Sphingosinicella sp. BN140058: one gene and its partner. The protein of the gene in region 2 interacts with the protein of the main gene of each other region in a pairwise test. Links are inferred from orthologs where the notes say so. Each region holds a gene or a part of one and is shown on either strand. Other genes may lie near its edges.

Evidence for each region. Proteins that work in one complex are often made in the same cells at the same time.
Region 1: the proteins of gyrA (region 2) and gyrB interact in binary tests that used the Escherichia coli proteins (3 or more experiments, as listed by UniProt). The link is inferred for Sphingosinicella sp. BN140058 from one-to-one orthologs.

What each region holds. Positions count from the first base shown.
Region 1 is NZ_CP035501.1:2,969,797-2,974,120, reverse strand. The notes cover bases 162-3,272. They hold gyrB (DNA topoisomerase (ATP-hydrolyzing) subunit B), read left to right. Parts: upstream 162-509; coding sequence 510-3,035; downstream 3,036-3,272. Other genes in these bases: ETR14_RS13460 (hypothetical protein), read left to right, coding at 254-433. In the rest of the region: pepN (aminopeptidase N), read right to left, coding at 1-144; xylA (xylose isomerase), read right to left, coding at 3,332-4,324. UniProt on the Escherichia coli protein: DNA gyrase negatively supercoils closed circular double-stranded DNA in an ATP-dependent manner to maintain chromosomes in an underwound state.
Region 2 is NZ_CP035501.1:5,307,435-5,314,770, reverse strand. The notes cover bases 2,324-5,601. They hold gyrA (DNA gyrase subunit A), read left to right. Parts: upstream 2,324-2,677; coding sequence 2,678-5,401; downstream 5,402-5,601. Other genes in these bases: ETR14_RS24105 (VOC family protein), read right to left, coding at 5,479-5,601; yaaA (peroxide stress protein YaaA), read left to right, coding at 2,324-2,546. Outside these bases: ETR14_RS24125 (tetratricopeptide repeat protein), read right to left, coding at 1-322; ETR14_RS24120 (lipopolysaccharide assembly protein LapB), read right to left, coding at 359-1,588; more of yaaA, read left to right, coding at 1,788-2,323; more of ETR14_RS24105, read right to left, coding at 5,602-5,868; methylenetetrahydrofolate--tRNA-(uracil(54)-C(5))-methyltransferase (FADH(2)-oxidizing) TrmFO, read left to right, coding at 5,909-7,282; trxA (thioredoxin), read right to left, coding at 7,322-7,336. UniProt on the Escherichia coli protein: A type II topoisomerase that negatively supercoils closed circular double-stranded (ds) DNA in an ATP-dependent manner to maintain chromosomes in an underwound state.

The DNA.
Region 1 (4,324 bases), 2.3 Mb from region 2 along the record:
CACCCGAAGAGTCGACCGAACCCGGCTGCGCTCGGCGCCGAGATCGAAGTCGAGCACGATCTCGGGCACCAGCCAATCCGGCGGACGATAATCCTCGCGGCGGATCGCGGTAGGGACGGCGGGAGCGTTCTGGGCGTCGAGCATGAGATGCGACTTAAGATTGCGCCCGAGCGGGTGCAATGCACCGGGACCGAACAATTGCGCCGCACTGCCCATCCTCGGAGCCGGAGCACGTGCCCGGCGTTGATGGCCCATGCGTCTCGAAAAACAGAATCGCCGTTCCTGTATCGCCCTCCTCATCGGCCTCGCCGCGCTGATCGGGCTGATCATCTGGATGGCGCTCGGCGGGCTCCCGCGCGAAAGTGTCGGGGACGATGTGAAGGGGGATCTCCAGGCGCCCGCGCCACGAACGGCTGGACGGCCGACCGGCTGATCCGCCCAAACAGGAAAGCGGCGCCCTTGACGCTAAATTCCTTGGGTTCCGAGGCGCGCGTCGCTATATCCTCGGCATGGCAACATCTCCGAGTGAAAACAGCTACGGCGCCGATTCCATCAAGGTGCTTAAAGGTCTCGACGCGGTCCGCAAGCGGCCCGGCATGTACATTGGCGACACCGACGACGGATCGGGCCTCCACCACATGGTGTTCGAGGTTTCCGACAACGCGATCGACGAAGCGCTCGCCGGGCATTGCGATCTGATCCGGATCACCCTCAATCCTGACGGCTCGGTCTCGGTCGAGGATAACGGCCGCGGCATTCCGACCGGGATCCATGCCGAGGAAGGCGTCTCGGCCGCCGAAGTGATCATGACCCAGCTGCATGCGGGCGGCAAGTTCGAGAACACCTCGGACGACAATGCCTACAAGGTCTCCGGCGGCCTGCACGGCGTCGGCGTGTCGGTGGTGAACGCGCTCTCCGAATGGCTGGAGCTCACCATTTGGCGCGGCGGCGAAGAGCATTGGATGCGCTTCCGCCACGGCGACGCCGAAGCACCGCTCAAGGTCAACGGCCCGGCGGCAGAGGGCAAGAAGGGTACGAAGGTCACCTTTCTCCCCTCCCCATCGACCTTCAAGATCGTCGAGTTCGACTTCGACAAGCTCGAGCACCGCTTCCGCGAGCTCGCCTTTCTAAACTCCGGCGTGCGCCTGATCCTCACCGACGCCCGGCACGAAGACGAAAAGGCGATCGAGCTCTATTACGAAGGCGGCATTGCAGCCTTCGTCCGTTATCTCGACCGCACCAAGACGGCGCTGATCCCCGATCCGATCTCGGTCTCGGGGCAACGCGACGATATCGGCATCGACGTCGCGCTCGAGTGGAACGACAGCTATTACGAGCAGGTCCTCTGCTTCACCAACAACATCCCGCAGCGGGACGGCGGCACCCACCTTGCCGCCTTCCGTGCCGCGCTGACCCGCACGATGAACAATTATGCCGAGAAATCGGGCGTTCTGAAGAAGGAAAAGGTGTCGCTCACGGGCGACGACATGCGCGAGGGGCTGACCGCGATCGTCTCCGTCAAGCTGCCCGATCCCAAGTTCAGCTCGCAGACCAAGGACAAGCTCGTCTCGTCCGAAGTGCGCCAGCCGCTCGAGAGCCTGATCGCCGACAAGATGGCCGAGTGGCTCGAGGAAAATCCGGCTCACGCCCGCACGATCATCCAGAAGATCATCGATGCCGCGGCGGCGCGCGAAGCGGCGCGCAAGGCGCGCGAGCTCACCCGGCGCAAGGGCGTGATGGACATCGCCTCGCTGCCCGGCAAGCTCGCCGATTGTCAGGAGCGCGATCCCGCCAAGTCCGAGCTGTTCCTGGTCGAGGGTGACTCGGCCGGCGGTTCCGCCAAGCAGGGTCGCGATCGCAGCACCCAGGCGATCCTGCCCTTGAAGGGTAAGATCCTGAACGTCGAGCGCGCCCGCTTTGACCGCATGCTGTCGTCGAAGGAAGTCGGCACCCTCATCCAGGCGATGGGTACCGGGATCGGCCGCGACGATTTCAACATCGAAAAATTGCGCTACCACAAGATCGTGATCATGACGGACGCCGACGTCGATGGCGCCCATATCCGCACCCTGCTGCTCACCTTCTTCTACCGGCAAATGCCGGAGATCATTGAACGCGGGCACCTCTACATCGCTCAGCCGCCGCTTTATAAGATCACCAAGGGCCGGTCCGAAGTCTATGTAAAGGACGACGGCAAGCTCGACGATTATCTGGTCGACGCCGGCATCGGCGCGATGCTGCTCGAAACCGCGGAAGGCCCGCGCTCAGGCCAGGATCTGCGCTCACTCGCCGACCATGCCCGGCGGGTGCGCACCCTGATGCGCTACGTTCCCAAGCGCTACAACCCGGCGATCATCGAAGCGCTCGCACTCGGCGGGGCCTTCGATCCGGCGCTTGCGGCCGGCGAGCGAGCGGATGCGATCCTGCGCGCCGCGACATGGCTGCAGGGGGGCGACGAGGAATCGACCTGGACGGGCGAACTCGGCGTTGATGGCGATTACATTCTGCGTCGCCTGTGGCGCGGGGTCACCGATCATCACATCGTCGATCACAAGTTCATCGCATCGGCCGAAGCCCGCAAGCTGCATACGCTGACTGCCGAGCAGGCTCCCGCTTACGCGCAATCCTCGCGATTGGTGTCGATGAAGTCGGCGGCTGCGGCCGCGGCGACCGACGAGGAGAGCGTGCAGGAGGCGAACACCCCCGGTGCAGCCCTCGACGCGGCACCGCCTGCCGAGCGTGCGCCCGACGCCCGCGGCGTCCTCGTTCGCCGCCCGACCGAATTGCTCGAAGCGATCCTCGCGGCGGGCCGCAAGGGCATGGCGATCCAGCGCTACAAGGGTCTCGGCGAGATGAATGCCGATCAATTGTGGGAAACCACGCTCGATCCGGCCAATCGCAGCCTGCTCAAGGTCGAGGTCACCCAGGCCGACATCGCCGACGAGATCTTCACCCGGCTGATGGGCGACGTGGTCGAACCGCGCCGCGACTTCATCCAGGAAAACGCCCTGAACGTCGCCAACCTCGACGTCTGAGCACGGACCTCGATCCAGTCGCTTACTTGCTTTGCGGCAGGGCTGCGTTCGCTCCAACCTAAGGTGTGGAGCAGGCTCTAGTGTCCTGAGCAACGATCGTTCTGCAGCAAGACGTCTTCGTGACGGCTGGTTGAGCGGTCATGGGGGCGGCCCGTATTGCGGTCGGTGGCCTGGGTCGGCGGAGCGAAGCGGGCGCGCGCTCCCCCAACACCGCTGTCGCAGGCCGTGCCTGCTCCAGCAGCGTCGCGGTTGGGTGAGCAGCGGGAGACGGCGAAAGCCGCCTCCCCAACCCGGATTCACATAAAACGGTTGAACAAATTCTCCAGCCGCTCCTGGCGCCCTGACCGTGGCTTCGGATCGATCGATTTCTGCGCGGTGAGGTCCGCGATGCCGGCGAGATCGAGGGAGGCGATCTGCTTGCCAAATGCCCCGTCCCAGCCGGAATAACGCTCGGCCTTGGCCGCGTCGACGCGGCCATCCTCGATGATCGCGGCGGCGTTGAGGAGGCCCTTCGCCACCGTGTCGATACCGCCGACATGGCCGTAGAACAGATCGGCGGGATCGATCGACTGGCGCCGGACCTTGGCGTCGAAATTGAAGCCGCCGGTGGTGAAGCCGCCCGCGCGGAGGATCTCCAGCACCGCGAGGGTCAGTTCTTCGACCGAGTTGGGGAATTGATCGGTGTCCCAGCCATTCTGCGGATCGCCGCGATTGGCGTCGATCGAGCCGAAGATGCCGAGCGCGGCGGCGGTGGCGATCTCATGCTCGAACGTGTGGCCCGACAGGGTGGCATGGTTCGCCTCGATGTTGACCTTCACTTCATTCTCGAGCCCGTAGCGCTTGAGGAAGCCGTACACGGTTGCCGTGTCGAAGTCGTACTGGTGCTTGGTCGGCTCGTGCGGCTTCGGCTCGATCAGGATCGTGCCCTCGAACCCGATCTTGTGCTTGTGCTCGACGACGAGGCTGAGGAATCGGCCGAAATTGTCGAGCTCGCGCTTCAGATCGGTGTTGAGCAGGGTCTCATAGCCCTCGCGGCCGCCCCACAGCACGTAATTGACTCCGCCCAGGCGGTGCGTGGCGTCGAGCGCGTCGCGGACCTGCAACGCCGCGAATGCATAGACTTCGGGATCGGGGCTGGTCGCGGCGCCGGCAAGGAAGCGCGGGTGACTGAACAGGTTGGCCGTGCCCCACAGCAGCTTGCGGCCCGACGACGCCTGCAGCCTCTCCAGGTGATCGACCGCTTCGGCGAAATGGCGGCGGTGCTCGTCCGCCGTCCTGGCCTCGGCCAT
Region 2 (7,336 bases):
TGGCGAGGATCGCCTCGACCGCGGCGCGCTGCGCGTCCTTGTTATTCTCCTCGGACGCCCGCTGGAGCTGGAACTTAGCGATCACATATTTGTCGTCGGTGTTCTTCGCCACCGCCTGCGCGGCGGCGAGCTTCTCCGGGAAATCGGCCGCTTTTTCGGTGAGCGACTTCTGGAGGGCCGCGATCGCGTTCTGCGCTTCCTTGCTGAGCTTGAACTTGCGCTCGGGCGCCTTGGCAGCCTTGTCTTGGGCAACGGCCGGGGCCGCAGCGACGCCGCCGACGATCAGCGAGGCGGCGATCGCGAGGCTGGAAACGAACTTCATGACGAACTCTCCTGAGGGGGGATGGTGGTTCGGCGATCAGGCGCGCTGGGACAGCCAGATCAGCCACAAGGCGGCGAGGTCGGCGCGGGGGCCGCCGACCGTGCGAAAGGCAGCGTCGGCATCCGGACGCTGGCCGGCGAGCGCGAGCGCAATGCCGAGACGGGTGTTGCCGACATTGGGATCGATCCCGCCCTTCTGGAGCGCGATGCGATACAGGTCGGCGGCGGCAGCATAGTCGCCGAAGCTCAGATATTGGTCGCCCGCGTCGAGCGCGGCGGTACCGGTCGCTGCCGAGGCCGCCGCGGTGCGGGCCGCGGCGAGCTTCGCCTTGGCAGAAGTGGCGTTCTTCTTGGAGGTGGCGATGGCTTCCTTGAAGGTCGCCTTGGCGGGATCGACCATGCGGTCGTTCACCCCCTCCTGAAACACGGACTGCGCCTCTGCCGGGAGGTTGGCGCTGCCGAAGGCCTGCGCCGCTTCCATATAGTCTCGCTCCCCGGCGAGCGCCTTGGACAGGCGCTGCAGCCGGGTGGCGTCCAGCGTGGTGGCCGCATCGGGCTTCGCATAATCGCGGTAGAGCAGAACCGCGTCGCGCCAGTTGGTCGCATTGGGATAAGCGGCGACCAGCGCGCGGCTGAACTTGATTGCCTGCGGCGCCATCGCATTCATCGTCGCCAGGGTCAGGCCGCGCCGGTACCAGGCTTCAGGTGCCTTCTGGCCGCTTGCCGCCTGAAGCTCGATTGCGCGGTCGATCAGCGCGACCGCTTCGGCATTCTTGCGCAGGTCGAGCTTGACCCGGGCGAGCGCGATCGCTGCATCCGGGCTCGGGGCGAGTTCGAAGGCGCGGGCGAGCGCGGTCTCCGCGCGCTCGCGCTTGCCGGCGAACGAGGCGAGCACGCCCTGGGTCGCGTACAGCGGCGCCTGCTCGGCCACGGGGATCCGGCCGCTCGCCAGCAAATCGTCGACCGCGGCGCCCTGGAGGGCGGTATTGTTGGTCTCGCGGCCGAGGCGGAGCTGCAGGCCGGCAAGCTGGTAGCGCGCATCGGCGCCGCGCGCGGCGGATTGCGCGGTGGTCAGCGCGGCGTTGGCGGCGCTGTAATTACGGGCGGCGAGCGCCGCCTCCAGCGCGGCAAGCGAAGCCCGCTCCTCCTTGGTGAAGCTCGGCCCCGTATAGGGCGCCTTCTTCGCATCCGCCGGCGCGATCGCGACGACCGAGGCGGTGCCGAGCGCGAGGGCGATTCCGAGCGAAAGCCTGGAAACCGAAGCCATAACCGAAATGCCTCCTGATGAACTGCCCCGCAGCGAACACCGCCCTGGAGAGGGTGGCTCTACTATCGTCATTCCCTGCCTGTTTCTAGCGCCCCGGCACTGAACCCCGCTTGAACCGCAAACGGCCGGAAACACGCCACAATCCCTCGCCTCGGGCGGCGGTTTGACAGCAAAGCCGCGGCATCGCTAACCGCACCCGATGCTTGCCGTCATTTCACCTGCCAAGACGCTCGATTACAAGCGTCCCCTGCCCCCGCTCGACCCGACCCAGCCCCGGTTCGCCGAAGAGGCCGAGGCGCTCGCCGCCGCCGCCGCCAGGCTGTCCAAGCCGAAGCTTGCCGGGCTGATGCACATCTCGGAGCCGCTCGCCGCGCTCAACGTCGAGCGCTACCGCGGCTTTGCCGAGCAACCGACGCGTCCGGCGCTCTACGCTTTCGCAGGCGACGTCTATGCCGGGTTCGAGGTGCACAGCGTCGACGATCAGGCGGTGCGCTTCGCCCAGGACCATCTGCGCATCCTTTCGGGTCTCTACGGCCTGCTCCGCCCGCTCGACGCGATCCGTCCCTACCGGCTGGAAATGGGTACCAGATGGGCGCCGGGCCGCAGCCGTAACCTTTATGACTATTGGCAGGGCAGGATTGCCGATCGGCTCGCCGCCGATCTCGCGGAGACGGGCGGCGACACCGTGATCAATCTCGCCAGCAAGGAATATTGGCAGGCGGTCGACGGCAAGCTGCCTGCGAGCGTTCGCGTCATCGAGATCGACTTCCGCGAAGAGGGTCCGAACGGCCTGCGCTTCAACACCTTCGCCGCCAAACGTGCGCGGGGCATGATGGCACGCTACATCTGCGAGCACGGCCTGGTGGACCCGGACCAGGTCAAGGGCTTCGACAGCGACGGCTATGCCTATGACGCCGCCAACAGCGACGACACCCGCTGGCGCTTCCACCGGGGATGACCTTCTAGGCGACGCGTGCGCGCGCGTACGCGTGCACGCGCGGGTGGCGCTCGGCGGAAACAGGCGCTAGGGTCCACCGCGATCATTCCAGACGTCCGTTCGGACGCACCCCGCAGCAACAGGAACAGTAAGTGGCCAGCGTACCGCCGACCATCGACAACAGCGATATCTCTCCGATTTCCATCGTCGACGAGATGAAGACCTCGTACCTCGACTACGCAATGTCGGTGATCGTCAGCCGCGCGCTTCCCGACGTGCGCGACGGCCTGAAGCCGGTGCATCGCCGCATACTCTACGGCGCGCACGAGGCCGGCTTCGTCGCCGGTCGGCCCTACCGCAAGTCCGCCCGACTGGTCGGCGACGTGATGGGTAAATATCACCCGCACGGCGACAGCTCGATCTACGATGCGCTGGCGCGCATGACCCAGGATTGGTCGATGCGGGTGCCGCTGATCGACGGCCAGGGCAATTTCGGTTCGATGGACCCGGATCCGCCCGCGGCGATGCGGTATACGGAGGCCCGCCTCGCACGCGTCGCCTCCGCCTTGCTCGATGATATCGACAAGGACACGGTGGATTTCCAGCCGAACTACGATGCGTCGGAGCGCGAGCCGCAGGTGCTGCCGGCGCGCTTTCCGAACCTGCTCGTCAACGGCGCCGGCGGCATTGCCGTCGGCATGGCGACCAACATCCCGCCGCACAATCTCGGCGAAGTGCTGGCCGCCTGCCGCGCCTACATCCAGAATCCGGCGATCACCGTCGACGAACTGATCGAGATCGTGCCCGGCCCGGATTTCCCGACCGGACCTTTGATCCTCGGCCAGGGCGGCGCCCGCAACGCCTATCATACCGGCCGCGGCAGCATCATCATGCGCGCCCGCCACGTCGTCGAGACCGCGCGGGGCGATCGCCAGTCGATCGTCCTCACCGCCATCCCCTACCAGGTCGGCAAGTCCAACCTGGTCGAGAAGATCGCGGAAGCGGCCAAGGACAAGCGGATCGAGGGCATCGCGGACATCCGCGACGAATCGAACCGCGAGGGCGTCCGCGTCGTCATCGAGCTGAAGCGCGACGCCACCGCGGACGTGGTGCTGAACCAGCTCTGGCGGCACACGCCGGCGCAGCAGAGCTTCCCGGCCAACATGCTCGCGATCCGCGGCGGCCGCCCGGAAACGCTGAACCTGCGCGACATCATCGAGGCGTTCGTCAAGTTCCGCGAGGAAGTGATCACGCGGCGCACCAAGTTCGAGCTGAACAAGGCCCGCGAGCGCGCCCACATCTTGCTCGGGCTGGTGATCGCGGTCACCAATCTGGACGAGGTGGTGCGGATCATCCGCGGTTCGGCCTCACCGGCCGAAGCCCGGGCCGCCCTGCTCGCCCGCGAATGGGCGATCGAGGAGATCGCACCCTACATCAAGCTCGTCGAAGCGGTCGAGCATCAGGCGGATGACGCCACCTACCGGCTGTCGGACGTGCAGGTTCGCGCGATCCTCGAGCTCCGGCTCCACCGCCTGACCGGGCTCGGCCGCGACGAGATTGCCGGCGAACTGCGCGAACTCGCCACTACCATCGCCGAACTGCTCGAAATCCTCGGCGACCGGGTCAAGCTCTATGCGGTCATGCAGGAGGAGTTCGACGCGATCGATGCGGCCTATGCGACTCCGCGCATCACCGAGATCGCGCCGTCTGCGGAAGGGATTGACGACGAGGATCTGATCGAGCGCGAGGACATGGTCGTCACCGTGACCATGGAAGGCTATATCAAGCGCACTCCGCTCGACACCTTCCGCGCCCAGAACAAGGGCGGCAAGGGCCGCGCCGGCATGGCGACCAAGGACGAGGATGCGGTCACCCATCTGTTCGTGACGTCGACGCACACGCCGGTGCTGTTCTTCTCGACCCTCGGCAAGGTCTATCGGATGAAGGTCTGGCGCCTGCCCGAGGGCGGTCCGGCGACTCGCGGGCGACCGATGATCAATCTGCTGCCGCTGGCGGCAGGCGAGACCATCTCCACCGTCCTGCCGCTGCCGGAGAATGAGGAGGAGTGGAGCGCGCTCCACGTCATGTTCGCCACCGCCAAGGGATCGGTGCGGCGCAATTCGATGGACGCGTTCGCCAACATCCGCACCAGCGGCAAGATCGCGATGCGCTTCGAGGAAGGTTCCGACGACCGCCTGATCGGCGTCTCGCTGCTCACCGAAGAGGATGACGTCCTGCTCGCCACCCGCAACGGCCGCGCGATCCGCTTCGCCGCGACCGACGTGCGCGAATTCCAGAGCCGCGATTCCACCGGCGTCCGCGGCGCCCGCCTTGCCGACGGCGACGAGGTCATTTCGATGTCGGTGCTGCGCGGCTTCGATGCGACGCCGCAGGAGCGCGAAGATTACCTCAAGGCCGCGCCGTGGAAGGAGGGCGAGCGCGAAGTGACCCTGTCGCCGGAGCGCATGGCGCAGTTCCAGGCCGCCGAGGAGTTCGTGCTCACCGTCACCGCCAACGGCTACGGCAAGCGCACTTCGGCCTACGAATATCGCCGCACCAACCGCGGCGGCCAGGGCATCACCAACATCGTCAGCTCGGATCGCAACGGACCCGTGGTCGCGAGCTTCCCAGCCCATAGCGGCGAGCAGCTGATGCTGGTCACCGATCAGGCCAAGCTGATCCGGACCACTGTCGGCTCGGTGCGGGTGACCGGGCGCAATACCCAGGGCGTGATCCTGTTCCGGGTCGCCGACGGCGAACATGTCGTCTCGGCGGCACGCATCGAGGAAAGCGAAGAGGAAGCCGAGGTCGTCGTCGACGTCGAGGACCAGACCCTGGCAGCAAGCGACGCCGCGATCGACGGCAGCGCGGAGTAGAGCATGATCGGATCAGGCTGAATCAGCCTGGTCCGAGAATGGTGCATCCATCCTTGGTTTAGCCGGGCTTTCGCGGTCTATTCTTCCCGATGGCAGACGGCTTCGACGTTGATGCCGTCGGGATCGTGGACGAACGCGGCATAATAAGTCGGTCCGTAATGCGGCCGCAGGCCGGGTGCGCCGTTGTCGCGGCCGCCCGCCGCAAGGGCCGCCGCGTGGAACGCGTCCACCTCGGCGCGGGTAACCGCGCGAAAGGCGACATGGGTGCCCTCGCCGACCCGTTCGTTGTCGCCGATCCAGAAGAACGGATTGTCTTCGACCCCGAAGCCCAGGGCGGTGCCACGGCTCTCGGTCTCGCTCGGGCCGACTTCCATGATCAGCGTGATTCCAAGCGGCGCCAGCGCCGCCTCGTAGAAGTGCCGCGAGCGGGCGAGATCCGACACGGCGAAACCGACATGGTCCAACACGGCTTTCTCCTCCTGGTCAAAGCGACTATCGCACGGGCGAATGACACAACAAATCCACATCATCGGCGGCGGTCTCGCCGGATCGGAAGCGGCCTGGCAGCTGGCGGAGGCCGGCGTCAGCGTACGCCTGTCCGAAATGCGCGGCACCGGCGAGCGAAGCCCCGCGCACCAGACCGACGGCCTTGCCGAGCTCGTCTGCTCCAATTCCTTCCGCTCCGACGATGCCGAGCATAATGCCGTCGGCCTGCTCCATTCTGAGATGCGGGCGCTCGGATCGGTGATCATGGCCTGCGCCGACGCGCACAAGGTTCCCGCCGGGTCCGCGCTCGCGGTTGATCGGGACGGCTTTTCCGACGCGGTCACCGCCCGTCTCGCCGCCCACCCGAACATCGAGATCGTGCGCGAACGGATCGATTCGTTGCCGGAAAGCGGGATGACGATCGTCGCCACCGGCCCGCTCACCGCGCTGGGCCTCGCCGAATCGATCGGCGCCGCCACCGGTGCAGATGCGCTCGCCTTCTTCGATGCGATCGCGCCGATCGTCCACCGCGACTCGATCGACATGGACATCGCCTGGATGGCGTCGCGCTGGGACAAGTCCGGCGCGGATGGCGGCGATGGCAAGGATTACATCAACTGCCCGATGACCAAGGAGCAATATCTCGCCTTCCACCAGGGCCTGATCGACGGCGAGAAGACCGAATTTCGGGAGTGGGAGAAGGACACGCCCTATTTCGAAGGCTGCATGCCGATCGAGGTGATGGCGGCGCGCGGCGTCGACACCCTGCGCTACGGGCCGATGAAGCCGGTCGGGCTCGACGATCCCAAGACCGGTCGCTGGCCCTATGCCGTCGTCCAGCTCCGCCAGGACAATGCCCTCGGCACGCTGTGGAACATGGTCGGTTTTCAGACCAAGCTCAAATATGCCGAACAGGTGCGGCTGTTCCGAACCATTCCGGGTCTGGAGAAGGCCGAGTTCGCCCGCCTGGGCGGTCTCCACCGCAACACCTTCATCAATTCCCCGCAATTGCTCGATCGGACCCTGCGCCTCAGGAAAGCGCCGCACATCCGCTTCGCCGGTCAGATCACCGGCTGCGAAGGCTATGTCGAATCGGCGGCGGTGGGGTTGATGGCCGGTCGCTTCGCCGCTGCGGAACTCCGCGGCGAGACCCTTGCGCCGCCGCCTTCTGAGACTGCGTTCGGCGCCCTGCTCGGCCACATCACCGGCGGCGCCGAGGCCGATCTCTATCAGCCGATGAACGTCAATTTCGGCCTGTTCCCGCCGGTCGAGGGCAAGGCCAAGAAGGCCAATCGCAAGCGCCTCTACACGCTGCGCGCCGAGCAGGCGTTCGACCGGTGGCTGGGCCGCGCGCCCGCGGCGGCGCCGGACATGGAAAAGGAGGATGCGGCCTGAGCCGCACCCTCCTTCTCGTGCATCAGAATTCGGTTGCGATCAGAGCTGGCCTTC